2 regions of the Bradyrhizobium guangdongense genome follow, and region 2 is predicted to be linked to the other one. Evidence: predicted binding sites of a transcription regulator. Region 2 holds the regulator's gene; the other holds the start of a gene.
The links. Region 2 encodes LexA, which represses DNA repair genes until DNA is damaged. Its sites were predicted from a motif close to TGTTCNNNNTGTGTTCNG; they were not measured.
Positions count from the first base shown of each region.

Region 1: the regulator LexA is predicted to act here: its motif matches at 12,318-12,335, upstream of X265_RS03100 (helicase-related protein).

Region 1 covers NZ_CP030051.1:651,842-667,390, reverse strand. Annotated here, with positions in the region: gene cyoA (ubiquinol oxidase subunit II) at 1-923, shown strand, start outside; gene cyoB (cytochrome o ubiquinol oxidase subunit I) at 935-2,932, shown strand; gene cyoC (cytochrome o ubiquinol oxidase subunit III) at 2,933-3,562, shown strand; gene cyoD (cytochrome o ubiquinol oxidase subunit IV) at 3,559-3,939, shown strand; gene X265_RS03130 (SURF1 family protein) at 3,936-4,796, shown strand; gene X265_RS03125 (ATP-binding protein) at 4,768-6,153, shown strand; gene X265_RS03120 (response regulator transcription factor) at 6,143-6,676, shown strand; gene X265_RS03115 (CarD family transcriptional regulator) at 6,901-7,719, opposite strand; gene fdxA (ferredoxin FdxA) at 8,066-8,404, opposite strand; gene X265_RS03105 (S4 domain-containing protein) at 8,537-8,767, opposite strand; gene X265_RS03100 (helicase-related protein) at 8,820-12,191, opposite strand; gene X265_RS03090 (DUF3108 domain-containing protein) at 12,684-13,493, opposite strand; gene rpmB (50S ribosomal protein L28) at 14,045-14,350, shown strand; gene X265_RS03080 (AAA family ATPase) at 14,559-15,549, shown strand, end outside; gene X265_RS03075 (S8 family peptidase) at 15,526-15,549, shown strand, end outside.
Region 2 covers NZ_CP030051.1:4,298,609-4,314,157, reverse strand. Annotated here, with positions in the region: gene X265_RS20645 (ROK family transcriptional regulator) at 1-603, opposite strand, end outside; gene X265_RS20640 (hypothetical protein) at 717-1,421, opposite strand; gene gltA (citrate synthase) at 1,522-2,826, opposite strand; gene gltX (glutamate--tRNA ligase) at 2,972-4,399, opposite strand; gene X265_RS20625 (glutamine--tRNA ligase/YqeY domain fusion protein) at 4,554-6,233, shown strand; gene X265_RS20620 (nuclear transport factor 2 family protein) at 6,243-6,629, shown strand; gene X265_RS20615 (DUF2171 domain-containing protein) at 6,720-6,953, shown strand; gene X265_RS20610 (ComEC/Rec2 family competence protein) at 7,051-9,330, shown strand; gene X265_RS20605 (hypothetical protein) at 9,341-9,775, opposite strand; gene X265_RS20600 (hypothetical protein) at 9,985-10,179, opposite strand; gene lexA (transcriptional repressor LexA) at 10,349-11,050, opposite strand; gene X265_RS20590 (molybdopterin molybdotransferase MoeA) at 11,227-12,438, opposite strand; gene X265_RS20585 (hypothetical protein) at 12,541-12,888, opposite strand; gene X265_RS20580 (hypothetical protein) at 13,015-13,212, opposite strand; gene X265_RS20575 (HAD family hydrolase) at 13,377-14,003, opposite strand; gene X265_RS20570 (alpha-hydroxy acid oxidase) at 14,008-15,135, opposite strand; gene X265_RS20565 (S41 family peptidase) at 15,443-15,549, shown strand, end outside.

The DNA of each region.
Region 1 (15,549 bases), 3.6 Mb from region 2:
CCAAGCTCGAGCTGGTGATCTGGTCGGCACCGCTGTTGATCATCGTCTGCCTGGGCGCGCTGACCTGGATGGGCACGCATCTGCTCGACCCCTACCGGACGCTCGGCCGCATCCATGCCGACCGCGCCATCGACCAGTCCAAGGCGCCGCTCGAAGTCGACGTCGTCGCGCTCGACTGGAAGTGGCTCTTCATCTATCCGGATTACGGCATCGCCACCGTCAACGATCTGGCCGCGCCCGTCGATCGCCCGATCAACTTCCGCATCACCGCTTCTTCGGTGATGAACTCGTTCTACATCCCCGCGCTCGCGGGTCAGATCTATGCGATGCCGGGCATGGAGACCAAGCTCCATGCCGTGGTGAACCACGCCGGTACCTACAGGGGCTTCTCGGCGAACTACAGCGGCGCCGGCTTCTCCGGCATGCACTTCAACTTCCAGGGCCTCGACGACAAGGGCTTTGATGCCTGGGTCGCGCAGGCCAAATCGGCCGGCGGCTCGCTTGGCCGCACCGAGTATCTCCAGCTCGAAAAGCCCAGCGAGAACGAGCCCGTGCGCCGCTGGGGCACGGTCGATTCCGATCTCTACCGCCTGATCCTCAACATGTGCGTCGAGACCGGCAAGATGTGCCAGAGCGAGATGATGGCGATCGACGCCAAGGGCGGCAACGGCCATGAGGGCCTGAACAACACCCTTCCGCTCTCCTACGACAAATACGCCCGCCGCGGCACCGCCTTCGGACCCGAGCCGAGCTTCGTTGCCGGCACCTGCACGCCGGATGCGCCGCAAGGCCACACGACGGCCGCGATCAGCGCGCGGCTCGACACCGCGCCGCTCCTGGGCGCCGGCCTGAAGCGGCCGACCTTCGCGCCGCTGAAGTCCTCGTTCTTCTTCCTCGGACAGCGTCCGAAGTCAGATTCCTAAAGAGATCCAGCATGTCTCCTGATCTTCTCAAGCTCATCTTCGGTCGTCTCGGCATCGATTGGCTGCCGCTGCACGAGCCGATTCTGGTCGGCACCTTCGCTGTGGTCGCGCTCGGCGGCATCACGCTGCTCGCCGGCCTGACCTACTTCCGCCTCTGGGGTTATCTCTGGCGCGAATGGTTCACCAGCGTGGATCACAAGCGGATCGGCGTCATGTACATGGTCCTCGGCATCGTGATGCTGCTGCGCGGCTTCGCCGACGCGCTCATGATGCGAGCGCAGCAGGCGATGGCGTTCGGCGGCTCCGAGGGCTTCCTCCCGGCCCATCACTACGACCAGGTCTTCACCGCCCACGGCGTGATCATGATCTTCTTCGTGGCGATGCCGCTGGTGACCGGCCTGATGAACTTCGTCGTTCCATTGCAGATCGGCGCGCGCGACGTGTCATTCCCGTTCCTGAACAATTTCAGCTTCTGGATGACGGTCGGCGGCGCGGTGCTCGTGATGCTCTCGCTGTTCATCGGCGAATTCGCCCGCACCGGCTGGCTGGCTTATCCACCGCTGTCCAACATCGGCTACAGTCCTGATGTCGGCGTCGACTATTACATATGGGGATTGCAGGTCGCGGGCGTCGGAACGACGCTGTCCGGCATCAACCTGATCTGCACCATCGTCAAGCTGCGCTGCCCCGGCATGACCATGATGCGGATGCCGGTGTTCACCTGGACTTCGCTCTGCACCAACATCCTGATCGTCGCCTCCTTCCCGGTCCTGACCGTCGTGCTCGCGCTGCTCTCGCTCGACCGCTATGTCGGCACCAACTTCTTCACGAACGATTTCGGCGGCAGCCCGATGATGTACGTGAACCTGATCTGGATCTGGGGCCATCCCGAGGTCTACATCCTGGTTCTTCCCGCCTTCGGCATCTTCTCGGAAGTCACCTCGACCTTCTCCGGCAAACGCCTGTTCGGCTACACCTCGATGGTCTACGCCACGGTCGTCATCACCATCCTGTCGTACCTGGTGTGGCTGCACCACTTCTTCACGATGGGCTCGGGCGCCAGCGTCAACTCGTTCTTCGGCATCACCACGATGATCATCTCGATCCCGACGGGCGCGAAGATGTTCAACTGGCTGTTCACGATGTATCGCGGCCGCATCCGTTACGAGCTGCCGATGATGTGGACGATTGCCTTCATGCTGACCTTCGTGATCGGCGGCATGACCGGCGTGCTGCTCGCGGTGCCGCCGGCCGACTTCGTCCTGCACAACAGCCTGTTCCTGATCGCGCACTTCCACAACGTGATCATCGGCGGCGTGGTGTTCGGCGCGTTCGCCGGCATCAACTACTGGTTCCCGAAAGCGTTCGGCTTCAGACTCGATCCGTTCTGGGGCAAGTGCTCGTTTTGGTTCTGGGTCACCGGCTTCTACATGGCCTTCATGCCGCTCTACGTGCTCGGCCTGATGGGCGTGACCCGCCGTCTGCGGGTGTTCGATGATCCGTCCCTTCAGATCTGGTTCGTCATCGCCGCGATCGGCGCCAGCCTCATCTTCCTCGGCATCCTCTCGATGCTGATGCAGTTCGCGGTCAGCTTCCTCAAGCGCGAGCAGCTCAAGGACGTCACCGGCGATCCCTGGGACGCCCGCACGCTGGAATGGGCGACCTCCTCGCCGCCGCCGGACTACAACTTCGCCTTCACCCCTGTCGTTCATGACAACGACGCCTGGTGGGACATGAAGAAGCGTGGCTACCAGCGTCCGCTCACCGGGTTCAAGCCGATCCACATGCCGCGCAGCACGGGTACCGGCATCATTCTCGCCGGCTTCGCCACCGCGATGGGCTTCGGTCTGATCTGGTACATGTGGTGGCTGGCGGCTGCGAGCTTCATTGCGATGCTCGCCGTCGGCATCGGTCACACCTTCAACTATCACCGCGACTTCGACATTCCGGCTGACGACGTCATCCGGACCGAGGACGCGCGCACCAAACTGCTCGCCGGAGCCAAGTAAATGACTGTCGCTGTCAATCCCTCGCAGACCGGCGAGCCGGTCTTCTACCTCGCCGACGAGCACCCGCATCCGGAAGGCTACAGCACCTCGCTTGGCTTCTGGATCTACCTGATGAGCGACTGCCTCATCTTCGCGATGCTGTTCGCCGCCTTCGGGGTGCTTGGCGCCAACTACGCCGCCGGGCCCGCGCCGAAGGATCTGTTCGACCTCGATCTCGTCGCGGTCAACACCTCGATGCTGCTGCTGTCATCGATCACCTATGGCTTTGCCATGCTGACGATGCAGCAGAACAAGATCGCCCAGACCCAGATGTGGCTCCTGATCACCGGCCTGTTCGGCGCCGCCTTCATCGGCATCGAGCTCACCGAGTTCGCCCACATGATCCATGAGGGGGCCACGCCTCAGCGCAGCGCCTTCCTGTCCGCCTTCTTCACCCTGGTCGGCACCCACGGCCTGCACGTCTCCTGCGGCCTGATCTGGCTGGTGACGCTGATGGTGCAGGTTTGGCGTTTCGGTCTGATCGAGGCCAACCGCCGTCGCCTGATGTGCCTGTCGATGTTCTGGCACTTCCTCGACGTGGTCTGGATCGGCGTCTTCACCTTCGTCTACCTCTTGGGAGTTCTGCGATGAGCACCGATACCCACGCAGCCGGCGCGCACGACCATCATCACGACGACGGCCACGCCCACAGCACGTTCTCGGGCTACATGCTCGGCTTCGTGCTCTCGGTGGTGCTCACCGCGATCCCGTTCTGGCTGGTGATGAGCGGCACGCTGCCGAGCAAGCAGATCACCGCGCTGGTCATCATGGCGTTCGCGGTCGTGCAGATCGTCGTGCACATGATCTATTTCCTGCACATGAACACCAAGTCCGAGAACGGCTGGAGCATGATGGCGCTGATCTTCACCATCGTAATGGTGGTGATCGCGCTGTCCGGGTCGCTGTGGGTGATGAACCACCTCAACAGCAACATGATGCCGATCCACGAGATGACAGGCATGAAGTGAGCGATCCGGTCGGACCAGAGGATAACGATACGCGCAGCCCGGCAAAGGCTGCGCGCCCGTCCCTGTGGCTCACGGCTCTCTCCCTCACCGCTTTTGTTGTTCTGATAGGCCTCGGCGTCTGGCAGGTCGAGCGCCGCGCCTGGAGGCTGGCGCTGATCGACCGGGTCGAGCAGCGCGTCCATGCACCGGCCCAACCGATCCCCTCGCCGGCGACGTGGCCCGCCGTCTCCGCCGCAAACGACGAATACCGCCATGTCAGCGTCTCCGGCCGTTTCCTGCACGACCGCGAGACCCTGGTGCAGGCCGTCACCGAGGAAGGCCCCGGCTATTGGGTGCTGACACCGCTGAAGCGCAGCGATGGCATAACCATCCTGATCAACCGTGGCTTCGTACCTTCGGAGCGGCGCGAGCCGTCGACGCGGCAGGCCGGCAATCCGGATGGCACCGTCGAGATCACGGGTCTGCTGCGCATCACCGAGCCAAAAGGCGGATTCCTCAGGGACAACGTGCCTCAGCACAACCGCTGGTACTCGCGGGATGTCACCGCGATCGCGGCCGCGCGCGACCTTCGGAACGTCGCGCCCTTCTTCGTCGATGCGGACGCCGGATCACAATCCGCTGGCGGTCCGATCGGCGGATTGACCGTGATCCGCTTTCCCAATAACCACCTGATCTACGCTTTGACGTGGTTTGCCTTGGCTTTATTGCTGGCCGGTAGACTCTTCGTCACCTTCCGCGGCGGGCTGTTCCGCCGCAAGATAGCCTTGAACGGCTTCGTCCACGAACCGGCCGGCGGCCTCGATGGCCCCGCCCGCAGGACGGGATCAGATGCTGGAACGATCGTCGAATCGACCTGACGACGGGAAAAATTACGGCGGCCCGGCCGTCACGCTGCAATCGCAGGCGGACGCTCGCAGCGAGCTGATCGGCGCTGCGCCGACCGACGACGAGACCAACCGCAAGAACATGGCGCTGCTGATCCAGCTGCGCTGGACGGCGGTGGTCGGCCAGATCGTGACCATCGGCGGCGCGCATTTCTGGCTCGGTATTCCCTTGCCCCTGACCCGCATGGGCGCGGTGATTGGCGCGCTGGTGCTGCTGAATGTCTCGAGCCTGATCTGGGTGCGGCATCGCGCCACGATCACCAGCAACGAGCTGCTGGTCGCGCTGATGCTCGATGTCGCCGCGCTGACCGCGCAGCTTTACCTGAGCGGCGGCGCCACCAATCCCTTCACCTCGCTGTTCCTGCTCCAGGTCACGCTCGGCGCGGTGCTGCTCGATGCCCGTTCCACCTGGTCGCTGGTGGCGCTGAGCTGCGCGAGCTTCGTGTGGCTGACCATAGCCTATCGGCCGCTCGACCTGCCACCGAATCCGCTGAGTGAGATCTACACGCTGACCGTCACCGGCATGCTGCTGGGCTTCGTCCTCAATGCCGTTTTGCTCGTCGTGTTCGTCACCCGCATCAATAGAAATTTGCGCGAGCGCGACGCGCATCTGGCAGCACTGCGCCAGCATGCCGCCGAGCAGGATCACATCGTCCGCATGGGCCTGCTCGCCTCTGGCGCCGCCCATGAGCTCGGCACGCCGCTCGCCTCGCTCTCCGTCATCCTCAGCGACTGGCGACGCATGCCCGATCTGGTCGCCGATCAGGAGCTTGCCGAGGACCTGACGGAGATGGAAACCTCGCTGCAGCGCTGCAAGTCCATCGTGACCGGGATCCTGGTTTCGGCGGGGGAAGCGCGCGGCGAAGGATCGTCGCCGACGACGGTGACGGCCTTCGTCACCGCACTGGTCGAGGAATGGCGCGACGCCCGCTCCGCCCGCACGCTGTATTTCGTCAACACGTTTGGCGAGGACGTCGCGATCGTCTCCGACATCGCACTGAAGCAGGTGATCTTCAACGTGCTCGACAATGCCTACGAGGTCTCACGCGAATGGGTCGAGCTGATGGCCGAGCGCGAAGGCGACAACCTCGTGCTCTCGATCAGCGATCGCGGCCCGGGCTTTGCGCAGGAAATGCTGGCACAGCTCGGAAAGCCTTATCAGTCCAGCAAGGGCCGCGCCGGCGGGGGGCTCGGCCTGTTCCTGGTGGTGAACGTGGTACGCAAGCTGGGCGGCAGCGTGACCGCCGAGAACCACAGGAAACGCGGCGCGACCGTCCGCCTGACGCTGCCACTCGCGACGCTCGCGATCGGAGGCAGCTTTGACGCCTGATCGTTCGCTCATCGTCGTCGAGGACGACGAAGGCTTTGCGCGCACGCTGAAGCGCTCGTTCGAGCGCCGCGGCTACGAGGTCGTGCTGGCCGCCTCGATCGAGGAGGTCCGGAAAGTCCTGGAGGGGAGATCCTTCGGCTACGCTGTCGTCGACCTCAAGCTCGGCGGCGCCTCGGGGCTCGCCTGCGTCGAGCTGCTGCATACCCACGACGAAGACATGCTGATCGTGGTGCTGACGGGCTTTGCCAGCATCTCGACCGCCGTCGAGGCCATCAAGTTAGGCGCCTGCCATTACCTCGCCAAGCCCTCCAATACCGACGACATCGAGGCCGCCTTCACCAAGGCCGAGGGCAATGCCGAGGTCGCGCTCGACGTGCGGCCGACCTCGATCAAGACGCTGGAATGGGAGCGCATCCACCAGACCCTGATCGAGACGGATTTCAACATCTCGGAAGCGGCGAGGCGCCTCGGGATGCACCGGCGCACGCTGGCGCGGAAGCTCGAGAAGCGGCCGCTCAAATAGGCCGCCGCAACTCTCGCCATCGTCATTCTGGGGCGTGCGAGGCACGAGCCCGGAATCCATCGGGCGACAGAGACGGTGGACGAATGGATTCCGGGTTCTCGCCTCGCGAGCCCCGGAATGACAGCTGTGGCACCCGGCCACTCCCCCCTGCAGACCGCCGAAACAAAAAGCCCGGCTCAGCGGCCGGGCTTTGGATCTGTTGCAATCGACGCGCGAAGCAGAACTTACGCGGCCTCGTCGGCGACGGTGGTGTCGTCGCCATCGGTATCGTCGGTATCGCCCTCGGCGTCCGTCTCGCCCTCGCCGTCGGCGGCTTCCGCCTTGGCGTTGGCGCGGCGCGGGCTCTTGGCGAGCTGGGCCTCGATCTCCTTGACCGCTTCGGTCTCGGTCGAGTGCTGCACCACCGCGATCTCGCGGGAGAGACGATCCAGCGCCGCTTCATAGAGCTGGCGTTCGGAGTACGACTGCTCCGGCTGCGACTCCGAGCGATAGAGGTCGCGCACGACTTCCGCGATCGCGACGATGTCGCCCGAATTGATCTTCGCTTCGTATTCCTGGGCGCGGCGCGACCACATGGTGCGCTTGACGCGGGCGCGGCCCTTCAGCGTCTCGAGCGCCTTCTTCACCAGGGCGGGCTCGGACAGCTTGCGCATGCCGACATTGGCAACCTTGGCGGTCGGAACGCGCAGCGTCATCTTGTCCTTGATGAAGTTGATGACGAACAGCTCGAGCTTCGCACCGGCGATCTCCTGCTCCTCAATGGCCAGGATCTGGCCGACGCCGTGAGCGGGATAGACGACGAATTCATTGGCCTTGAAGCCCTGACGCTGGGTCACGACCTTCTTTTCCTCGACCTTCGGCGCGCTGGCGGCGGGCTTCACGGCCGGCTTGGCAGCAGCAACGGGAGCCTTGGCGGGGGCGGCGGCAACGGGAGCCTTCGGAGCAACGGGCTTGGCAGGGTGAGCCTTAACAGCAGCGGGCTTGGCAGCAGCAGGCTTGGCAACGGTCGCTTTCGCGGCCGGTTTGGCAGTCTTGTTAGGCATTGCGCTTCTTTTGTTCTTCGAGGACTTTGCAGCCGGCGGCGCCTTGGCAGCGGCCCGACCCTTGGATGCGCTACGGCTGGCCGCGGCGACTTTTTTGGCCTCCTTATGGGAAGCCCTCGCTGAAGTACTCTTTTTACGCGTTTTCTGTGACACAGCCTGCGCGCGGAAACTGCCACGCCCCTGTTCGACATTTGGTTTCACGGGAACCCAGAGGGGCCAACGGGCTGACGGGGTTCGGCTTAATGTGCCCAATATAGCACATTTCCCGCAAAAATCAATGATTTAGGGGTCTCAAGGGCTGGTTTTCGGCGGCAGCGCCGCTATTAGGGTTAAGTTTGGGCCCTAATTAGTCTCCGGAGCCGGGTTTCGGAGAAAAATATTTCTCGAACTTCCCTTCCATCCCGTCGAATTCCTTCGCGTCTTCAGGTGATTCTTTCTTCTGGGTGATGTTCGGCCAGCTCTTGGCGTATTCCGCATTGACCTCGAGCCACTTTTCGAGCCCCGGTTCGGTGTCTGGCTTGATGGCATCTGCGGGACATTCCGGCTCGCACACGCCGCAGTCGATGCACTCGTCCGGGTGGATGACAAGCATGTTGTCACCCTCGTAGAAACAATCGACCGGGCAGACCTCGACGCAGTCGGTGTACTTGCACTTGATGCAGTTTTCAGTGACGACGTAAGTCATCCAACGCTCCGAAAAGCTCTTTTAAATGTCGCGGCTTGCCTAGCGCGGATGGCCACGCGCTGCAAGGTCGGGAAGCTCCGATCATGACGGCTTTATGTGTTTGATCGACCAAGAAATGAATATCAAACGCAATTAATTGCGCTTTACGTCGCCGAGCTCCTCATAGAGCACGCGCGCCGAGGCGGCATCGCCACGCCGCTCGTTGAAATCAATCACCTTCAGCACGCGCACGGTGCGGTCGAGGGCGATAGTGATGACATCGCCGATCTTGATCGCGTGGCCCGGCGATGTCTCGCGCGTGCCGTTGATGCGGACGTGACCGGACTCGACGAGCTCAGCGGCGGAGGTGCGCGCCTTCACCACCCGCGCGTGCCACAGCCATTTGTCGAGGCGCTGCCGCTCGGTGGTCGTGGGATTACTCCTTCCGACCGGCGAGCTGTTCTTTCAGCGCGGCGAGCTTCGCGAACGGCGAGTTCGGATCTGCCGGACGATCGCGCTCACGCGGATTGGCGCTCGAGGCGTAGGGACGCAGCGACGGACCACCCTGGCGGTCGCGCCCCTTGTCGCGATCGCGGCCCATGTTGTCGCGACCCTTGTCACGATCGCCGCCGAACTTCTTGTTGTCGCGGTTGCGATCGCGATCCTTGTCGCGGTCCTTGCCCTGGAAGCTGCGATTGCGGTCGTCGCGGCGCTCTCCGCCCTCGCCGCCTTCACGGCCCTTGCGGAAGTCTCGGCCGCCGTCGCGGCGATGACCGCCGGGACGATGGCCCGGCCTGGCACCTTCAGCCGCTTCGCCGGACGCAGCGCTCGCCTCGGCCGGAGCGGCGCCAGCTTCGGCTCCGCCCTGCCGGCGCGGTTGATGGTGACGCTGATGGCGGTTGCGATCGTGGCGCGGCTTGCGGTCGTCGTGACGGCCCCCGGGGCGCCAGACCTCGACGAGCTCGGGCTCTGCGGGCGTCGCAGCGGCTTCGACCGGAGCGGAGGCATCGGCAGAGGCAGCAGCTTCCGTTGCAGCGATCTCGGCCGGAGCGGCTTCAGCGGCAGCCTCGGCAGCAGCCTCGGCGGGTGCAGCAGATTCTTCCGACGGCGGCGCGATGCCGGGGGCATCTTCGGGCGTGACGGGCGCGTCTGGCGCAGCTTCGAGCGCCGGCTCTTCGTGAGTGGGCTCGTCGTGCGGCTCCATACCGGGCGCGTCTTCGACGGTGACGGCGGCTTCGATCGCGGCATCGACGGGCGCTGCGACTTCGTCGGTCGCAGGCGTCTCGGCGGAAACCTCTGTGGCCGGCGCCTCCGCAGCAGCAGGCGCGGCGGGCTTGGGCGGCAGCGGCGGGCGCTTCTCCATGCGATAGCCGAGCGCGCGCAGCACCGAGGCAAAATCCTCGCCGGCGGAGCCGGTGAGCGAGGTCATCGCCTGGGTCACGACAAAGCTGCGGCCATCGAACGCGCCGGCGGGCTTTTCGCCGGGCGAATTTTCGCGCCAGGCCAAAGCGGGACGGATCAGATCGGCAAGGCGCTCCAGGATGTCGACGCGAACGGCGCGCTCGCCGGCCTGCTTATAGCCGAGCACGCGATAGGCATCGCGCGGCAGGCTCTTGTCGACCGGGAAGGACGTGCGGCCGGATGAAGCCAGATGCTGCGCGCCTGACAGCGCCGACAGATCGACATTGTCCTGCTTCAGCGCCCACAACAGCGCGGCGAGCGCACGCGCGGCGGGCTTCAGGATGCCGGGGAAATAGATGTGATAGGCACCAAAGCGCACGCCGTACTTACGCAGCGTCGCGCGCGAGGGCTGATCGAGATCCTTCAGCTCGTTCGCGATTCTGGGCCGCTCGAGCACGCCGAGCGCCTCGACCAGCTGATAGGCGATGCCGCGGGCAATGCCGGTGACGTCCTCGGCCTTGCTGAGCTCGAACATCGGCCCGAGCAGCTTCTCGATATGGGTCTTGAGCCAGAGCTCGAGCCGCGCCTGCACTTTTTCGCGCGGCGCGCCCGTCAAGCGCTCGTCCGAGATGATGCGGATGCGCGGATGCAGCGCGTCCTCCGCCGCCGACAGCCGCGCCACGGCATCGCCGGTCCAGCGGATGATGCCTTCCGAGGTGAGCACGAACTGATCGTCCGGCGCGTTGCCCAGTTTTTCGGCGCGCGCGTTGATCTCGCCGGCGAGCACCGCTTGCGCGGCAGCCTGCAAGGCTTTCGCATCCGAGCCGGCTTCCGCCGCATCCGGTGCAAAGGTGAAGCCATCGAGGCGGCCGATGACATGGCCTTCGACGATCACTTCGCCGGTCTTGCCGATTTCCGTATTCAAGCTCGTGTTCTCCCGCAGGCGGCGCATCAATACACTGGTCCGGCGATCAACGAAACGCTCAGTCAAGCGTTCATGGAGCGCATCCGATAATTTATTTTCGACCTCCCGCGTGATCCCCTGCCAGCGATCGGGGTCTCTCAGCCAGTCCGGGCGGTTGGCGACGAAGGTCCAGGTGCGGATCTGCGCGATCCGGGCCGACAGCGTGTCGATATCGCCGTCGATGCGGTCGGCCTGGTCGACCTGGGCGGCGAACCAGGAATCGGGGACGCAGCCCTTCTGCATCAGAAAGCCGTAGAGCGTCGTCACCAGCTCGGCATGGGCGGCCGGCGACAGCTTCCGGTAATCGGGGACCTGGCAGGCCTCCCAGAGCCGCTCCACGGCGGCCTTGCCGTGCGCGATATCGCGCACCTCGGCGTCGCGGGCGGCGTGGTCGAGCACGCGCATGTCTTCGGCGATCGGCGCCCGCGTCAGCGTCTCGTGGCCGGGAGCGAGGTTCAGCGAGACCTGCAGCGCACCGAGCGAGGAGAAATCCAGCTTCGAGTTGCGCCATTGCAGCATCTTCACGGGATCGAAGATGTGGTTCTGGAGCGCATTCACCAGCTCGGGCTCAAACGGGGCACAGCGGCCCGTGGTGCCGAAGGTGCCGTTGCGCGTGGCGCGGCCGGCGCGGCCGGCGACTTGCGCGAACTCGGCCGGCGTGAGCCTGCGGAACTGATAGCCGTCGAACTTGCGATCGGAGGCAAACGCAACGTGGTCGACGTCGAGATTGAGGCCCATGCCGACGGCGTCGGTGGCGACGAGATAATCGACATCGCCGCTCTGGAACATCTCGACCTGCGCATTGCGCGTGCGCGGCGAAAGCGAGCCCAGCACCACGGCAGCGCCGCCATGCTGGCGCTTGATCAGCTCGGCGATGGCGTAGACCTCGTCGGCCGAGAACGCGACGATCGCGGTCCGACGCGGCTGGCGGGTGATCTTGCGGTCGCCGGCGAATTCGAGCTGCGACAGCCGGGGACGCGTGATCATCGACACGCCCGGCAGCAGCCGCTCGATGATCGGGCGCATGGTGGCGGCGCCCAAGAGCAGCGTCTCGTCGCGGCCGCGGCGGTTGAGGATGCGGTCGGTGAAGACGTGGCCGCGTTCGAGATCGGAAGCGATCTGGATCTCGTCGACCGCGAGGAACGAGACATCGAGGTCGCGCGGCATCGCCTCGACGGTCGAGACCCAGTAGCGCGGGTGCTTCGGCTTGATCTTCTCCTCGCCGGTCACCAGCGCGACGGCCTCCGGTCCGACGCGGGCGACGATCTTGTTGTAGACCTCGCGCGCGAGCAGGCGCAGCGGCAGGCCGATCATGCCCGAGGAATGCGCGAGCATCCGTTCGATGGCGAGATGGGTCTTGCCGGTGTTGGTCGGCCCGAGCACCGCGGTGACGCCGGCGCCGGGCACCCGCTCGGAAGCGAAGGGGGAGGGAGGAAAGGCCATGTCTGGTGATTAGGTAATGGCTAATGGGGCGAATGTCAGTGCTATCTGGGGCGATGGGGTGCCGAGCCGCTCGACACCCGCGCAACTGTCTCACTTTGCGACGCTTTTCCTCATCCCCTTAAGCTTCGGAACGACTCTAGAACGAATCGCGGCCGAATCGCTGACTCCCCTCGGAGTCCCGTTCCGTTCACGCAACATGTCGCGGGACTCGTTTTGCGTGTGCACTAGATGGAGTTTTGGGCCGTCGCACAAGCGGCGTTTCCTGGGCGGATTTCGTTAAGTTGGGGATGGCGTGGAGTCGAATCAGAATCGAGGAGGAGTCAAATGGATTCGCGGAAAGCGGGCAGCCGGCGTCGATTTCCCGAAACAACCCCATGCACAGTAGCTAAGTGGTTGATATCGCTTACGACGTATCTCCCCTCGTCATTCCGGGGCGGAGCGCAAGCGACGAGCCCGGAATGAGGGCCGATGGTCGGGCGCGCGGCCTTAAGCCTACTGCGTCTTCGCCACCCTTGGTGGCTGGGCTGTGGTGATGAAGCTGGTGGCTTCCAGCATCGCCGGCCCCAGGGGCGTCGGCACTTTCAGCCAGAAGGGAACCAGGATGCGCGTGCCGGCGACGGGCGCGAGCGCGATCTCGATGTTGCGCTGGGCCGCGAGGTATTTGATCACGGGGCGGTCGGGGATGTAGCCGGCGACGGGGACGAAATAGAGCGCGCAGACCACGACCGGGCCGTGATAGCCCTTCTCGGCCTTCACCGTCTCCATGCGCTTGAAATCGAGCTTGAGCTCGTAGCGCATGCGGCCGTCGAAGATCGGCGCGCCGCCGTGGCAGGCCTCCGGCGAGAGCGGATCGCCGTTGCCGGGCACGCGCACCAGCGAGGCCGTCATCGGATCGAACACGCCGCGGCGATGCGCGTCGGTGACGACGATGCGGTCAGGGTCGACCGGCGGCTCCGGAATGATGCCGAACTCCTTCACATTGCCCTTGTCGAGGGTGATGTGGATCTCTTCGGTCTTCTTCGAGGTGGTGGTGGAAGCCTGGTAGGCGGTCGCGACCAGCGCGCCGTTGACGATGCGCCCCTGGCTGGCGCCGGTGCCGGACCCGCCCGCGAAGGACTTTAAAATGCCGGTGGTGCCGCCGGAGGCCGCCGCCGAGAACACCTCGTCCTGGATGTCGATGTTCCAGGCGCCGCGGCCGACCGGAATCCCTGATAGCGTCGCCTCATATTGCGCCTCGAGCTTGCCCTGCGCCGCGGCCGGATGCGCCCCCCACACCAGCACCAGCCCGCCAAAGGCGGCCAGCGCCAGCCGGCCGGCCGATCGCAGCCGGGGCGGATGAAGGAGGGAGGTGGGCACGAGACGATCCATCAGGAAAAGGAGTGGTTGTTACTTAAGCCTGTTCCGGCGCCAGGCAATGCAAAAGGGGCGCAAGATGCGGGAACTCCACCGGACTCTTCGGCGGCGATTGCGCCCTTTATGTGATGGTAAGGCGTTTCAAACATTGCCGTTTTGGTGATTGGGCGGTGTCCGGGGTCCCTTACCTCTCCCCACCCACTCCGCTGTCATACCCCACCAACTCCACTGTCATGCCCCGGCTTGACCGGGGCATCCAGTACGCCGCAGCTTCACGACTCTAGCCGCGCTGGCTCGGAGTACTGGATCGCCCGGTCAAGCCGGGCGATGACACCGCTCGTGGGGCATGTTGCAGGACACGATCCCCACCCCAAATCCTTGACTACCCGCCCCTCACCCCCTATACGTCCGCCCGCTCCCTGCAAGGACGAAAGAATTAGCCCCCGTGGCGCCCCGAATGGCGGCCGCAATCGTTGGGGGACAGGATAAGGATTTCTACCATGTCTCGCCGCTGCGAACTGACGGCCAAGGGCCCCCTCGTCGGCCACAAGGTCAGCCACTCCAACATCAAGACCAAGCGCCGCTTCCTGCCGAACCTGGTCAACGTGACCTTCATCTCGGAAGCGCTGGGCCGCAACGTGCGCCTGCGCGTCTCCACCAACGCGGTGAAGAGCGTCGACCACAATGGCGGCCTCGATGCCTATCTGCTGAAGGCCAAGACCGACACCCTGTCGCCTCGCGCCGTCGAGCTGAAGCGCGCCATCGAGAAGAAGGTCGGCGACGCGCCGATCAAGAAGGCCAGCTGAGATTTTAGAGTTGGGCGGGGGCTAGGTTGCGTCGCGTGGCGTAGGCTTAGCCGAGTAGAGTTTTGCGTGAGCGGCCGGATCGGAAGATCCGGCCGTTTTTGTTTGTGGGGGTTCTCAAGAGTTCGAGCCGAAAACGAAGGCGCTCCCGACTATTCGGATGGCGTGTTACAGTCGATAATGCTCACCTCGACACTTAGGTGCACACAGAATGGCTCGCAGCGACCTTCTCGTCTCCCTTGTACGTGCCGGTGCAGCAGGTGATCGTTCCTCCGTAACCTCGACGGTCGAAGCGATCGTCGCGGAGGAGCGCGCGAGAAGCCATCACATCCTTGCGGATAGGTTGCAGCGTGCGTTGCAGTCAGTTCCCGTTGCAACATCCAACCAGATGGCCCGACCACAATCGAGCGGCCGCGATTTCATAGTCGAGCGGACTCCTCGACTAAGCTTAGGCGATCTAATCCTTTCGCTCCCCGCAGAGCGGCTCACCCAGCAATTGATCGAGGAGCAAAATCGGGCAGACCTCTTGCGCGCTCAAGGGTGGCAACCGCGTCACCGCATCTTGCTAGCCGGCCCCCCCGGAAACGGTAAGTCATCATTGGCCGAAGCAATTGCCGAAGCCGTCGCACTTCCGCTCCTGACAGTTAGATATGACGCGCTCGTAGGAGCTTACCTCGGCGAGACTAACGCCAGACTTTCTCGGCTCTTCGACTATGTAAGAACGACGCCATGTGTTTTGCTTTTCGATGAGTTTGACGCCATCGGTAAAGAGCGCGGAGACGTCCACGAGACTGGAGAGATTAAGCGAGTTGTCTCCTTTCTTCTGATGCAGATTGACCAACTTCCAAGCTACGTCATTACGGTAGCGGCAACCAATCATGCCGAACTGCTAGATCGAGCCGTATGGCGACGCTTCCAGCTTCGCATTGATATGCCTGCACCAGACCTGTCGCGGTCGACTCGGCTCCTACAGCGATGCCTTGCTTCGGCACCTGAGGGACGTGACCTCTCTCCAAAGCTGATTGCTGAAAAATTGAAGCCTACGAGCTATTCCGAGATTTTAGACTTCTATCAAAACGTGCGCAGGCGCCATATACTCGCGCAAGGCAGCGAATCATTTAAGCAAGTCATTGCCAGTGAGTTGGAATTGTGGAGCTCACGATTAAAGCCGGATACTGATGGCACAAATTCCAGAACGCCCG
Region 2 (15,549 bases):
TGGATAATTGTGCGTGCGACAACGATGAAAGGTCGCGTGCGCCACCACCGAATTGGTGAAGGCGACCGGGACGTCCGTGCACAATTCGCCGAACATCTGGCCGATGCGTTCGACGTCACAGGGAATGATCGGGTTGCCCGATACACTCAGCCGGCCGAGGCCCGGAATGGTGACGCCGATCTGTGCGAGGCTGATGCGCCGCCGCCGCGTCCACTCGCGCAGCAATGTCAGCGCTTCGCGAAACACCCGGCCAACGGACTCGGATGTCATTCTTTTCGGCAACGGCACGCGCTCGCTGTAATGCAGCTCGCCCGCAAGGCCGCCGACGCCGACGCTGAGGTGCTGGCTGGTGAGCTCGAGGCCCGCGAGCGCGACGGTCCCATCCAGCGAGACGAGGCCGGTCGGGCCGCCGACATAAGGGGCAGGGCGCCTGATTTCCTCGATCAGGCCTTCGGCTTTCAGGTCAAACAGGATGCGCGACAGGCTCGCTTCCGACAGGCGCACGGCCTTGGCCAGCGGCGGCCGGAACGAGCCGCCCGACTGAAGCAGGTGAGTCAAAATGGCAGCGCGCGTCTGCCGCCGACTTCTCGGCTGCTCCGACATTTCCGTCCCTGTCGTCATTCTTACTTAGTGTAAGAATTTGCGCGCGGAGCCTTTCGCCTGTCAAGCGCTTGCGGGTGTAATGCGTCGACTTGTTGTTGTGCGTGGCAGCAAGGTCAGGAGAGGCGCGCGACGTCGACGAGGATACGCTTGCGATTGGCCGGGTCGACCAGGACGGGCAACTCGCGTCCGGGAGCAGTGCGGCTTTCGCGGCGGCCTGGGCTGCTGAATGATATGCGCGTGACCGCTTCCCAGCCTGGTCCGCCGTTGGGATCGCTCACGCGGACCGTGATGTCCCACGTCCCGCCGGGCGCACTGCTCGGCCCAGCCTCACACGCGGTCAAGACCGTTGCGATGGTGGGGAGCAGGCCGAGGGCTGCGGCACCGCCTGCCAGCGCGATCTCCGTCTGCTGTGGCGTGAGGCCGTTGACCAGCGACGGCGATGCTGCGGCATGCACCGTCTCGCGCCAGACGCGAGGGAACGGGCGACGGCCGCCGGCGGCCGCCTCTGGCTCGCCGCGCAATTGCGCCGCAAGCTTGTCGGCGGCTTCGGGCCCGGTCGGCACCAAATCCCATTCGATCCTGAAACGCGTGGGATCGGCGAGATCCACGGTCACGGGGAGCATCATCCCGTGGCGCGGCCATTTCGGCTTGGGCACGTCATAGCCGCTGTAATGTACGGCTGTCGCCGCGAGACGTTCGGCGGTGATGACCCCGTCCATCTCGCACCGGGGGTACAGAACGATCTCGCCGCCGGCATCAGGGAAGGGCGAGCAGGCCACGACCTCTAACCATCCATCGACCGGGTTGGTGATGCGCATCCGCTCGCCCCGTGCTTTGCTTATCTTCCTGTGGTCTTGCCAAACGAAAACGGCGCCATCGTGAGATGGCGCCGTCTCGAGAGCCGTGTCGGCTGAAGACTTACTTGCGATCGTTGATCGCGACGTAGTCGCGGCGGGCGACGCCGGTGTAGAGCTGGCGCGGACGGCCGATCTTCTGCTGCGGATCCTCGATCATCTCGCTCCACTGGCTGATCCAGCCGACGGTGCGGGCGACCGCGAACAGCACGGTGAACATCGAGACCGGGAAGCCCATCGCCTTCAGCGTGATGCCCGAATAGAAGTCGACGTTCGGGTAGAGCTTGCGGTCGATGAAGTACTGGTCGCTGAGCGCGATCTTCTCGAGCTCCAGCGCCACCTTCAGCATCGGATCGTCGCCATGGCCCATCTCCTTGAGCACGGCGTGACACATCTTCTGCATGATCTTGGCGCGCGGATCGTAGTTCTTGTAGACGCGGTGACCGAAGCCCATCAGGCGAACTTCGGAGTTCTTGTCCTTCACCTTGGCGATGAACTCGGGGATCTTGTCGACCGTGCCGATCTGATAGAGCATGTTCAGCGCGGCTTCGTTGGCGCCGCCATGCGCCGGGCCCCAGAGGCAGGCGATGCCGGCCGCGATGCACGCGAACGGGTTGGCGCCCGAGGAGCCGGCGATGCGTACCGTCGAGGTCGAGGCGTTCTGCTCGTGGTCGGCGTGCAGGATGAAGATCTTCTCCAGCGCGTCGGCCAGCACCGGGCTGACCTGGTAGTCCTCGCAAGGCACCGCGAAGCACATGTTGAGGAAGTTCTCGGCAAAGCCGAGCGAGTTCTTCGGATACACGAAGGGCTGGCCGACCGTGTACTTGTAGGCCATCGCCGCCAGCGTCGGGATCTTCGCGATCATGCGCATGGAGGCGATCATGCGCTGCTTGGGATCGTTGATGTCGGTGGAGTCGTGATAGAACGCGGCGAGCGCGCCGACGGCGGCCACCATGATCGCCATCGGATGGGCGTCGCGGCGGAAGCCTTGGAAGAACCGGGCCATCTGTTCGTGCACCATCGTGTGATGGGTCACGCGATAGTCGAAATCCTTCTTCTGGGTCGCGGTCGGCAAATTCCCGTAGAGCAGCAGATAGCAGGTCTCCAGGAAGTCGCCGTGCTCGGCGAGCTGTTCGATCGGATAGCCGCGGTATTCCAGCACGCCCGCGTCACCATCGATGTAGGTGATCTTGGACTGGCAGCTCGCCGTCGAAGTGAAGCCGGGATCGTAGGTGAACAGGCCGGACTGGCCGTAGAGCTTGCCGATATCGACGACATCGGGCCCGACGCTGCCGCTGAGGATCGGGAGATCGTAGTTCTTGTTTCCAACCGTCAGCGTCGCGGTCTTTGGGCTTTCTTTTGCGTCCATCAGAGGTCCCCGATGTATGGTGAAACGGGCCGGAGCCGGAGTCCCCCAAGGGAGATTATGGGGCAGGCCGGATGTTCCAGAATGTGCGGCAAGATGGGTATATTATTGCTGTGTGCGCTGCAAGATGGCCGCTTGCATAGCCTACTTACGTCGTAGCCTGGTCCTTAAGCCGGGCAAGGCTTTCCTGGCGTCCCAGCACGTCCAAAACCTCAAATATACCGGGCGACGTCGTGCGCCCGGTCAGCGCCGCGCGCAAAGGCTGGGCAACTGCGCCGAGCTTAAGACTGTTTTCCTCGGCAAAGGTGCGGAGCGCGGCCTCCGTCGAGGCGCCACTCCAGGTCTCGACGTTCTCCAGCGCGGAATGCAGCTGGCTGATCAGCTTGCGGTTCTCAGGCGTCAGCAGCGCCGCCGCCTTGGCGTCGAGCTGCAGCGGACGGTCGGCGAAGATGAAATAGGCGCCGTCGATCAGCTCGAGCAGCGTCTTGGCCCGCTCTTTCAGGGCCGGCATGGCCTTGAGGAGCTGGGCCCGCGTCCTGTCGTTTAACTTGGCCTTAATCTCGTCGCGGGCGGGCACGACATGATCCAGCACGTCCTCGAACATGTTCACGAGCGATTGATCGTCGGCGTGGCGGATGTAGTGGCCGTTGAGGTTTTCCAGCTTGGCGAAATCGAACCGGGCAGCAGCGCGGCCGACGCTGGCGAGATCGAACGCGGCGATCATCTCCTCGGTCGAGAAGATCTCCTGGTCGCCATGGCTCCAGCCGAGCCGGACCAGGTAGTTGCGCAGCGCAGCCGGGAGGTATCCCATGGCACGGTAGGCATCGACGCCGAGCGCGCCGTGCCGCTTGGAGAGCTTGGAGCCGTCAGGTCCGTGGATCAGGGGGATGTGCGACATGCTCGGCAACGCCCAGCCCATGGCATCATAGATCTGCTTCTGGCGCGCGGCGTTGATCAGATGGTCGTCGCCGCGGATCACGTGGGTGACGCCCATGTCGTGGTCGTCGACGACCACCGCGAGCATGTAGGTCGGATTGCCGTCGCCACGCAACAGCACGAGATCGTCAAGGTTCTCGTTCTGCCAGACGACGCGACCCTGGACCTGGTCCTCGATCACGGTCTCGCCGGTCTGCGGTGCGCGTAGGCGGATGGTGGGCTTGACGTCGGACGGAGCCGTCGCCGGATCGCGGTCGCGCCACATCCCGTCATAGAGGCGGGTGCGGCCTTCCGCGCGCGCCTTCTCGCGCATGGCGGCGAGCTCCTCGGCGGTGGCGTAGCAGCGATAGGCCTTGCCGTCGGCGAGCAGCTGCTCGGCCACCTCCCGGTGGCGGGCGGCGCGGCTGAACTGGTAGATGACCTCGCCGTCCCAGCCGAGCTCCAGCCACTTCAGCCCGTCGAGGATGGCGCCGATCGCGGCCTCGGTGGAGCGCTCACGGTCGGTGTCCTCGATCCGCAGCAGCATCTTGCCGCCGTGCTTCTTCGCATAGAGCCAGTTGAACAGCGCCGTGCGGGCGCCCCCGATATGGAGGAAGCCGGTCGGAGAGGGCGCAAAGCGCGTGACGACGGAATCGGTCATTCTTGGCAGGGCCTATGCATTGGAAGCGGTGGTGTATAGCAGGTACGGGACATAACTAAAGCCCGGCGGCGGACGGCTTGAGGCCTTGCTTGGCCCTTGGCGGAGCCACGCGAATTTGGCAGAAGGACCGCTGATTTCCCTACAGGATTTTAGGATGAGCACAGAACCGGTGGCGACTGAGGGTGGGCGCGATTTCATTCGTGACATCATCCAGGCCGATCTCGATCAGGGCAAATACAAGGAGATCGTGACCCGGTTCCCGCCGGAGCCGAACGGCTACCTGCATATCGGCCATGCCAAGTCGATCGCGCTCAATTTCGGCATCGCCCAGGAATTTCCCGGCCGCTGCCATCTGCGCTTCGACGACACCAACCCGGTCAAGGAAGAGCAGGAATATATCGATTCCATCCAGGCCGACGTGCACTGGCTCGGTTACGATTGGGGCAAGAACCTGTTCTACGCCTCGGATTATTTCGATCGCCTTTATGAATGGGCCGAGAAGCTGATCCGCGACGGGCTGGCTTATGTCGACGACCAGTCTCAGGAGGAGATCCGCGCCTCGCGCGGCACGCTGACCGAGCCCGGCAAGAACTCGCCGTTCCGCGACCGCAGCGTGGATGAGAATCTCGACCTGTTCCGGCGCATGAAGGCCGGCGAATTCCCGAACGGCGCGCGCGTGCTGCGGGCCAAGATCGACATGTCCGCGGGCAACATCAATCTGCGTGATCCGGTGCTCTATCGCATCCTGCATGCGCACCATCCGCGCACCGGCACCAAGTGGAGCATCTATCCCAGCTACGATTACGCCCACGGCCAGTCGGACGCGATCGAGGGCATCACCCATTCGATTTGCACGCTGGAGTTCGAGGATCACCGGCCGCTCTACGACTGGTTCATCGAGAAGCTGCCGGTGCCGTCCACGCCGCATCAGTACGAGATGGCGCGGCTCAATTTGACTTACACGCTGCTGTCCAAGCGCGTGCTGACCCAGCTCGTTCGCGACGGCCATGTCGCGGGCTGGGACGATCCGCGCATGCCGACCATCGCGGGCATGCGCCGCCGCGGCGTGCCGCCGGCGGCCTTGCGCGAATTCGTCAAGCGCATCGGCGTTGCCAAAGCGAACAGCGTGGTCGATGTCGGCATGCTGGAGTTCTGCATCCGCGAGGAGCTGAACCGCACGGCGCAGCGCCGCATGGCGGTCTTGAAGCCGCTCAAGGTCGTGATCGAGAACTATCCGGAAGGGCAGAGCGAGGAGCTCGAAGCGATCAATCATCCCGACGATCCCAGCGCCGGCACGCGCAAGATCAATTTCGGCCGCGAGCTCTATATCGAGCAGGACGACTTCATGGAGAACCCGCCCAAGAAGTTCTTCCGCCTGTCGCCGGGCAACGAGGTGCGGCTGCGCTACGCCTATTTCGTCAAATGCACCGGCGTGATCAAGAACGACAAGGGCGAGGTGGTGGAGCTACGGTGCACCTACGATCCCGCGACCAAGGGCGGCAACGCGCCTGACGGCCGCAAGGTCAAGGCGACCATGCATTGGCTGCCGGCAGCAACCTCCGTGCCCGCCGAGATCCGCGTCTACAACCAGCTGTTCGCCAATCCGAGCCCGGACGCCTCGAATTTCACGGCCGACCTCAATCCGAACTCGCTGGAGATCCTCTCCGACGCGCGGATCGAGGCCTCGGTGGCCGAGAGCAATTCGACCGAGCCGATGCAGTTCGAGCGCCAGGGCTACTTCGTGCGCGACAAGGACTCGACGCCCGCCAGACCGGTGTTCTCGCGCACCATCGGCTTGCGCGATACGTTCGCCAAGGAAGTCGCCAAGGGTTGAGAGGCGAGCATGAGCAGTGAGGCTGACGCCATCGTTTCCGCGATCATCGCGAAATGGTGCGCCGGCTTCGCGACGCTCGATGCGGCGGCACTGTCGTCGCTTTATGCGAAGAACGCATTCTTCTTCGGCTCCAATCCAAGACTCTATCGGGGAAGGGACGGCGTCGCAGACTATTTCAACGGCCTGCCGCGCTGGCGCAAGCCGAGCGCGGCGTTCTCCGAGGTGGAGGCGGCGCATGCCGGGCCGGACCTCATCAACATGGGCGCAACCATCACGTTCGGCTTCGCCAGCGAGCGTTCCGATCTCGTCGTCAAGATGAGCTGGGTCATCATGCGCGAGGATGGCGACTGGAAGATCGTCAATCACCACGCCTCGGCGAAGGAACCGCTGATCTGACGCGGGGGCGGCACACGGTATCGTCATTCCCGTGAGCGAACGAACCTGCCTCCGCTGCGTTGGGCGTGGATCCCAACAAGGACACCACCCATGCAAAACATCGCAGAGCATATGGACGTCATCGGCGCCGACGGCGTTCACGTCGGCACCGTCGATCGCGTCGAGGGCAACCGCATCAAGCTGACCAGGAAGGATAGCGGCGAGGGCAGCCACAAGGGGCATCACCATTTCATCGACAAGGGCCTCGTCGCCGGGATCGAGGGCAACAAGGTTCGGTTGTCGGCCAACGCCGAGGTGGCCGTGACGATGGAAGAGGAAAAGTAGAAACCCAGCGCCTTCGTTCCTGATCCGTACCGCTATTCGGCGGCCTGCACGTTCCGGTAGTCTCTGGGCCCATCTCATATCGCAGGGTTGCCGGGGAATGGCGGAGCAGGGCCGGTCCGTACGCTCTCAGGGTCTGGCCGGGACCTGGCCGGCAGGCCGGATCGCATCGGCCGGCGGCTTCGTGCCGGCGGGCTTTGGCGCCTGGCCCGCAATCTTCGGGACGCTGCGGGAATGGGCTAAGGCGGAAGCCGGCGCCGGGCGGCTGTTCCCGTGGGTGCCCATCGCTTTCGGCTGCGGTATCGCGCTCTACTTTGCCGCCGATCACGAACCGGTGCTGTGGGTCGCCGCGACCACGGCTCTGGCGCTGACGCTTGGTGCGATCCTGTTGCGGCGGAGCCGGCTGTTTGCACCCACGATTCTGATCGCAGCCGTCGCGGCCGGCTTTGCCATGGCGACCTGGAAGACAGCACGCATCGCCCACACCGTGCTCGCAAAGCCGCTCTATTCGGTGTCGCTGTCGGGCTTCGTCGAGACCCGCGACATCCGCGAACGCACCGACCGCTTCGTGCTGCGCGTCACCGCGATAAAGGCCCAGCGCAGCGACGTGACGCTCGATCGCGTCCGCCTCTCCGTGCGCAAGGGGACGGCGCCCGATGTCGGCAGCTTCGTGCAGTTGAAGGCGCGGCTGATGCCGCCGCTCGCGCCGCTGCGGCCCGGCAGCTACGACTTTTCGCGCGACATGTTCTTCCAGGGCATCGGCGCGTCCGGCTTTGCGATGGGCGCAATCACGGTGTCCGCTCCTCCCGATGCCGGCGGCTGGGGCTTGCGTTATTCCGCTTTCATGCAGGGCCTGCGCGATTCGATCGACGCACGCATCCGCGCCACGCTCGATGGCGACAACAGGGCGATCGCGACCGCGCTCCTGACCGGTCGCCGCGATGCGATCACCACGCCCGTCAACGACGCGATGTTCATCTCCGGGCTGGGCCACGTCCTCTCGATTTCCGGTTACCACATGGCCGTCGTCGCCGGTGTCGTGTTCTTCACCGTTCGTGCGCTGCTGGCGCTGATCCCGGGCCTTGCGGCCGGTTTTCCCATCAAGAAATGGTCGGCCGCAGCCGCGCTGGCCGCATCCGCATTCTATCTGCTGCTCTCGGGCGCGGAGGTCGCAACCCAGAGATCGTTCTTCATGACCGCGGTGGTGCTGATCGCGGTGATGGTGGATCGCCGCGCCATCACGTTCCGCACGCTGGCCGTGGCTGCGCTGATCGTGCTCGCGGCCGCACCGGAAGCGCTGGTGCATCCGAGCTTCCAGATGTCGTTCGCCGCGACGCTCGGGCTCGTGGCGCTGGTGCAGATCGGCATGCCGAACCTGTTCGCATCTCCCGATCATTCGACGACCGCGCGGATCGCGCTGTGGGGCGGCCGCGAGATCGCGATGCTGTTCATGGCCTCGATGATCGCGGGGCTCGCGACCACACCTTACGCCGCGTTCCACTTCCATCGCGTCACGCCCTACGGCGTGCTCGCCAATCTCGCTGCGATGCCAGTGGTCTCCGCGCTGGTGATGCCGGCCGGGCTCCTGGGATTGCTCGCCGCACCGTTCGGACTGGACGGTGTGTTCTGGTGGCTGATGGGGATTGGCATCGACTGGATGATTGTGGTCACGCGCTGGGTGGCGGCATTGCCAGGCGCGGTCGGCCATGTTGCCGCCTTCGGTACTGCGCCGCTGATTGCAGCGAGCCTCGGCCTCGTCCTGATGGGCCTGCTGCGCACGCCGCTGCGCTGGTCGGGTGCGCTCGTGCTCGTGGCGGCAACGATCTGGGCCCTGTCGGTTCGGCAGCCCGACATTCTCATTGCCGGTAACGGCCAGAACGTCGCGGTGCGGGGCAGGGACGGGGAGTTGCATCTGATCAGGACGAACAAGGACGCTTTCCTGCTCAAGGAGTGGCTCGCGGCCGACGCTGACCCGCGCGATGCCGGCAGTGCCGCGCTCGGTGACGGGGTGTCGTGCGACGAGTCCGGTTGCGTGGCGCCACTCGCCGATGGTCGCATGATCGCGCTGGCGCTGCGCAGCGATGCGCCGGCCGATGATTGCAGTCGGGCCGCGCTGGTGGTGACATCAAGGCCGGCGCCGCCGGATTGCGCCGCGATGGTGGTCGATCGGCCGCGTCTTGCGCGACAAGGCGCGCTGGCGCTGACGCAGCGCGGCGACGGGTTTGCGGTCCAGTCGGTAAGGGCGAGGGGCGCAAACCGCCCCTGGTCGCCGGCGGCAGCCGGCGAAGGAGATTTCGAACTGACCCTCATGCCACGGTCGGCGGCGCCACGCGCTCGGGACGCAACTCCGTCGGAGGCCGACTTCCAGGCCGAGGACTAAAACCGGTCTTTCAGCCGATCGGCAGACGCGGCGGTGTCGGACGACTGTCGGCGATGATCTGCGGCTTGTGCTCGCGCTCGCCGAGCGGCTGGGTCACGGGCAGTTGCAGCACGGTGGCGCGCTGGCCTTCGACGAGCTGGGTCACCAAGACATATTTGCCATCGGGGAATTCGATCGCATCGTGATGACGATCGGGAACGTGCGGATCGATCTTGCCGAACTTGCCGACGCGCGAGTTGACGGTGCGCGTCCAGATCCACCTGTTGTCGTAGCGGACGTTATCGGCGAAGGCGAGCTCCGTTCCCGGCAGCAGGCAGACCGCGACGGACATGTCGGCTTCGGAGGCGAAGCCGCGTGTCGAGGTGCCGCGGAACGTTGTCGTGACGATCGTCTCGCCGACTTCTGCGGGACGCGTCGCGACGGCATGCAGGCTATAGTCACACATCGGGTGCTCCTCTATCAGGATAGCAACCCGCGCCTCTGTCCTGGAGGCACAGGCCTCTATCAGAGTGTAAGTCTGCGAGGCTCTGCTTGGTTGTAGGCAAATCTGCGGCTTGGGTCCGCTGGCCATAATCACAATATCTTTCCCGAACGCCTAGGAACAAAGCCTGCTCCGGCGCATTCGGCAGACCTTCTGCATCAATATCCGGAGCATCAATGTCCGGCCGGTGCCGACCAGCCCGAATATGGCCAGGCCGACTGCTGGACGGAGTTGAGGGCATTGCGGGATTGCTGGCTTGTCGCTTGCTGCGCCTTGCGGACGTGATGCTGCGGTTGCGCGGCGAAGGCGTTCGGCGCTGACGCGGCGATCAGGGCCGTCGTGACGGTGCTCAGGATGATCTTGCGCATGGTGGTCTCCTCGGTCTCGAGGCCTTTGAAGCAATGAAGGCTTCGCTTCGTTGCAGCCTGCCGGGGATTTAGCGCTGGAGAGATGGCCGGATAATCTGTGCAAAACCAGAAAGACTATCCAGCCGGAGCGGACAATCGTCCGCTCCATCGTTTGCTCGCGCGAGAGCGCTTAGTACTTCCGGTACAGCCCGATCAGCTTGCCCTGGATCTTCACCCGGTTGGGCGGCAGGATGCGGACTTCATAGGCGGCATTCGCCGGCTCGAGCGCAATGGAGGCGCCGCGGCGGCGGAAACGTTTCAGGGTGGCTTCCTCGTCGTCGATCAGCGCGACCACGATATCGCCGGTGTCGCAACTCTCGTTGCGTTGGATCAGCGCCATGTCGCCGTCGAGAATGCCGGCATCGACCATCGAATCGCCGCGCACTTCGAGTGCGTAGTGCTCGCCTGCGCCGAGCATGTCCGGCGGGACGCTGATGGTGTGGCTGCGGGTCTGCAGCGCCTCGATCGGCGTACCAGCCGCGATGCGGCCCATCACCGGCACTGCGACGGGGCGTTCGCCCTCGTCGGCGGGCGGGCTCGATGTCGTGCGCACCTTGCCGAGATTGCCCTCGATCACGCTCGGGGTGAAGCCGCGGCGGTTACCGGCGGCGGCCTGGAGCTCGGGCAGCTTGATCACTTCGATCGCGCGGGCGCGGTTCGGCAGGCGGCGGATGAAGCCACGCTCCTCGAGCGCGGTGATCAGGCGGTGGATGCCCGACTTCGAACGCAGATCGAGCGCGTCCTTCATCTCGTCGAAGGAGGGCGGCACGCCGCTTTCCTTCAGCCGCTCGCTGATGAACCGCAGGAGCTCGTATTGTTTGCGCGTTAACATCTCGACCAAAATCCCCCTGACGATGTCGTTCGATTCCGAGACGCTGAAGTCAGCGATAAGCCGTTACATGCTCGAAACAAATCATGAACGGACACTATATGTTCGATACATGTTCCGCAACTGCTTAATTTACCGTGAACGCGACAAAGTTCGCGGAACGGTTGCGAACGCTGTGTTCAAACAGGCAGTCGCAGCACCTCGCAAGGCGCTCCCGCTTCGGCCTTGGGGGCGAACGGCGGGCGCACGAGAAGTGCCTGTGCCGCAGCGAGATTCGCAAGCAGCGAGGAGTCCTGGTGATTGACGGGAACGGCGATGAGCGTGCCATCGTCACGCACTTCGAGACGCGCGCGGAGGTAATCCTCGCGCTGGTCGTTGGCGCGGACATCGCGCCCGAGCACCGCGCGCTCGCGGCAGTGATGAACCACCGAATGGCCTGAGAGCGCGCGAATCAGCGGCACCATGAACAGGAAACCGCACACGTAGGATGACACGGGATTGCCGGGCAGGCCGATCACGCGCATGGCCCCGAGACGCCCGTGCATCATCGGCTTTCCCGGCCGCATCGCGATCTTCCAGAACGCCATCGAGGTGCCTTCGTCCCGAAGCGCCTGCTGCACCAGATCGTGGTCGCCGACCGAGGCGCCGCCGGTCGTGATCAGGATGTCGGCGCCGGACTGGCGCGCGCGGCGGATGCCCGCGGTGGTGGCTTCGAGCGTGTCGGCGGCGACGCCAAAGTCGATGGTGTCGGCGCCCTCGCTACGGGCGAGCGCGTGCAGGGCATAGCCGTTGGAATAGACGATCTGGCCATGACCGGGGGTGGTGCCCGGCATCACCAGCTCGTCGCCGGTGGCGAGGATCGCGACCTTCGGACGACGACGAACGGGAAGCTGCGGGTGGTTCATGCCCGCTGCGAGCGCGAGCCCGCGATCGGTCAATCGGGTCCCCTGACGGAGCAGCACGTCGCCTTCGTGAAAGTCGATGCCTGCGGGGCGGATGTGCCGGCCGCTAATCGCGGCCTCTTTGATCGTGACGCGCTTGCCGTCTGTGACCGTGTCCTCCTGGATCACGACGGCGTCCGCGCCATCGGGAACGACTCCGCCGGTGAAGATTCGTACCGCTTCACCAGCGCCGACAGCTCCTGCGAAGGGCCGTCCGGCCGCGACCTCTCCAATGACGGTGAGCTGCGCGTCCACCCTTGCCGCGTCTGCCGCGCGGACGGCATAGCCATCCATCGCTGACATCGCTTGCGGCGGTTGCGTGCGCCGCGCCGCGACATCGCGCGCAAGCACGCGATGGAAGGCCTCATCGAGGGCAATCATTTCTTCCGGCAGCGGCTCCACGCCGGCAAGCACCGCGGCGAGCGCGTCGGAAACCGGCATGAGGGCCACGGGTGAAAGCTCCTGCTTGGGCGAGGCAATGATCACGTTGCGGCAAGCGTTCTAGCCGAGAGCGCGCCGCGAGGCAAAATGGTAAGCGGGCGCTGACGTGAGCTACTTCTGCATCAACAGCCGCACCAGCTCGGCCTGCCGGCTGACGCCGGTCTTGTCAAAAATCTTCGACAGATGACTGCGCGCCCGGCGTCCTGCCGACGCTGAGCGGCAACAAAGGATTGCGCGGCGCCCAGCCAAGCAGATCGTGCACGCGGGCGGGATCGATGCGCGGCGACAGCAGGCTCGAAAGACCGTTGCCGGGGCGTAGATGCCAAACAGCACGCGACCGCCTACGGCGTCATCGATGCGCTCCATCACGCTCGACCAGCGCCCCTGTTCGACCGCAGCGTCGTAGATCGCCCCCACGAGGTCCAATACGGCGTCCTTCGAAAGCACGCCGGCGCGCATTCCAACCTCCACGAGTTGCAATGCAGCATAGGAGCGCAGTTTCAGAGCGGGAACAAGCAGAGAAAAGCGGCAATCAGGCGTTGTTGCCGCGGAGCCGCAAGACTTTGGCGGTCAGGCCCGTGCGGATCACGACGTCGTCGGATCCACGTTCGACGTCACGTCCGGTGCTTGGAGCCCTTGATCCCTGTCGGGCATCGGATCGGCCTGGGCCTTCAGATCGGCAGCCTTGCTGATCAGCTTGGCGGAAAGCTCAGAATCCGAGGTGGTTCTGGCGAATTTCATCAGCAGGGAGGCCTGCCTGGTGAGATAGGTTTTGCCCAACACGTCGATACGTCCGTCCGATGTAGAATTCCCAACGGACTCATGAGTCCCGGAAGCAGGCATTCGTTCCCGGAACTCTGTATAAAAATGCACAAAGTGAGTTGGTTCCACATCTTTGGGCGAAATAGTTCCTGCAGCCGCCGCCCTGAAAGATCGGAGCCGCCAGATCAGATCCCCAGCGCCTTCAGCGCATGCCCGACGTCGAGGGGCGACGTCACGTGCACGGCCTGCAATCCGCGGGCCCGCGCGCCTTCGATGTTCTCGGCAAGGTCATCGAAGAACACGATCCGGTTTGCCGGTATGCCCATTGCGGCGACGACATGGTCGAAGGCTTCGGCGTCCGGCTTGCGCAGGCCGATGCTGGAGGACAGATACATCTCGCGGAAATGGCCAAGCAAGTCGGCATATTCCTTCGAGAAATGGTCCACATGGGGCCGATTGGTGTTCGAGAACGCATAAAGCGGCATCCGTTTCGCCGCGCGCGGCAGCAGCTCCGCGATCTCGGGCATCTCGCCGGCGAAGATCGCATTCCATCCCTCGAGGAATTGCGCATCCGAAATGCCGATGCCGAGCGAGGCGCGCAACGAGGCGAAATAGTCCTCGTCGCTGAGCTTGCCGACCTCGTGCAGCCGGTAGGCCTCGCTGTCGCGCACATAGCGCGCGACGATGGCTTCGGGCTTGCACCCCGCGTGTTGCGCCCAGCAGGCGATCGCCTTGGAGAAATCGATGTCGAGCACCACGCGCCCGAGGTCGAACAGAAGCGCATCCGCGCCGCCGGGAGAAAGCGAAGTCATTGCGTCAGTACCGGTAAGGCTCGTGGTCGAACAGCGGGAACGCGCTGAACACGCTCGGCGCGTTGGTTGCCGTGGCCGGGTGCAGGCAGGATTTGTTGACCTCGGCGAACGAGGTGGCGCCCAGCAGACCGAGGCAGCGCAGCACCTCGTCCTCCAGTAGTTCCAGCATGCGCGCCACACCAGTTTCGCCGGCGGCGGCCAGCGCCCAGCATTGCAGCCGGCCGATGCCGACGAGGGCGGCGCCGGCGGCGATCGCCTTGACGATATCGGTGCCGCGGCAGATGCCGCCGTCGATCATGATCCGGGCGCGGCCCTTCACGGCGTCGACGATCTCGGGCAGCACATGCATGGCGCCGCGGCCATGGTCGAGCTGGCGTCCGCCGTGGTTGGAGACGTAGATCCACTCGACGCCGTGATCGACCGCGATCTGCGCGTCCTCGGCGGTGGCGATACCCTTGAGGATCAGCGGAATCCTGAACTTGTCCTTGATCATCTTCACGGTCCGCCATTCCAGTCCCTTCTGGAAATCGCCGCCGGTGGCGCGCAGGCGGCTCTCGCGTACATAGCGCTTGGCAATGTCGCGCTCGCGTCGGCTGTAATGGGCGGTGTCGACGGTCAGGCAGAAGGCCGCATAATTGGCCTTCTCGGCGCGGCTGACGACGTCGGCAACGAACGCGTCATCGCCGCGGACATAGAGCTGATACATGCGCAGCGCATCGGGAGCGGCTTCGGCGGTCTTTTCCAGGCCGGGCTCGGAGACGGAGCTGAGCATGTGCGATGCCCCGAAGCTGCCGGCGGCGCGTGCAACGCTCGCCGCGCCGTGCGGGTCGAAGATCTCCAGCGCGCCGACGGGCGCGAGCACCACGGGCAGGCGCATCCTGCGGCCGAACTGCTCGACCGAGCCGTCGACCTTCCGCACGTCACGCAGCACGCGGGGGCGGAAGGCGATCTCGTCCAGTGCCATTCGGTTGCGGCGCATCGTGGTTTCGGTTTCGGCCGCGCCCACGATGTAGTCCCAGGCATTCTGGTTGAGATTGGCGCGGGCCTTTCGGATGAACTCGTGCAGGTTCTGGAACGGCTCGTTGCTGGCGCCGAGTTCGACGTTCCGTTCCGGCCGGAGCGCTTCGTTCATTGTTTCCTCCCGAGAATTTGAAGCCTTATGCCATCGCCTATCCGGTTCGGACCTCCAAAACCATCCTAAAATCGCATAGCTGCGAGGCGTGGCTCGGCGGCCGATTCCCGCTCTCCCGGGGCCGGTCTTCCGAACGTTGCCAAATGTTTAGGTTCAGGGCGAAGGGATTTTTACCGCGTACCCGCCGGCGTGGCAGGCCGGCCTTGAAGAAACCAGAATGATATTGTGAGAACCGGCTTGGATCGCCATTTGCATGGCGGCTGCCAAGCCTCAAAAAGAACCGCTAAGCGAAAAGGCCACCCATTCCATGCGGAAAACCCTGCTGTTCCCCCTGGGCGCGCTCACCGGAGCTTGCCTGACCCTCCTCGTATCCGGTCCGCAGGGCGGGCTGTGGGCGGCACGGGCGGCGGCGGG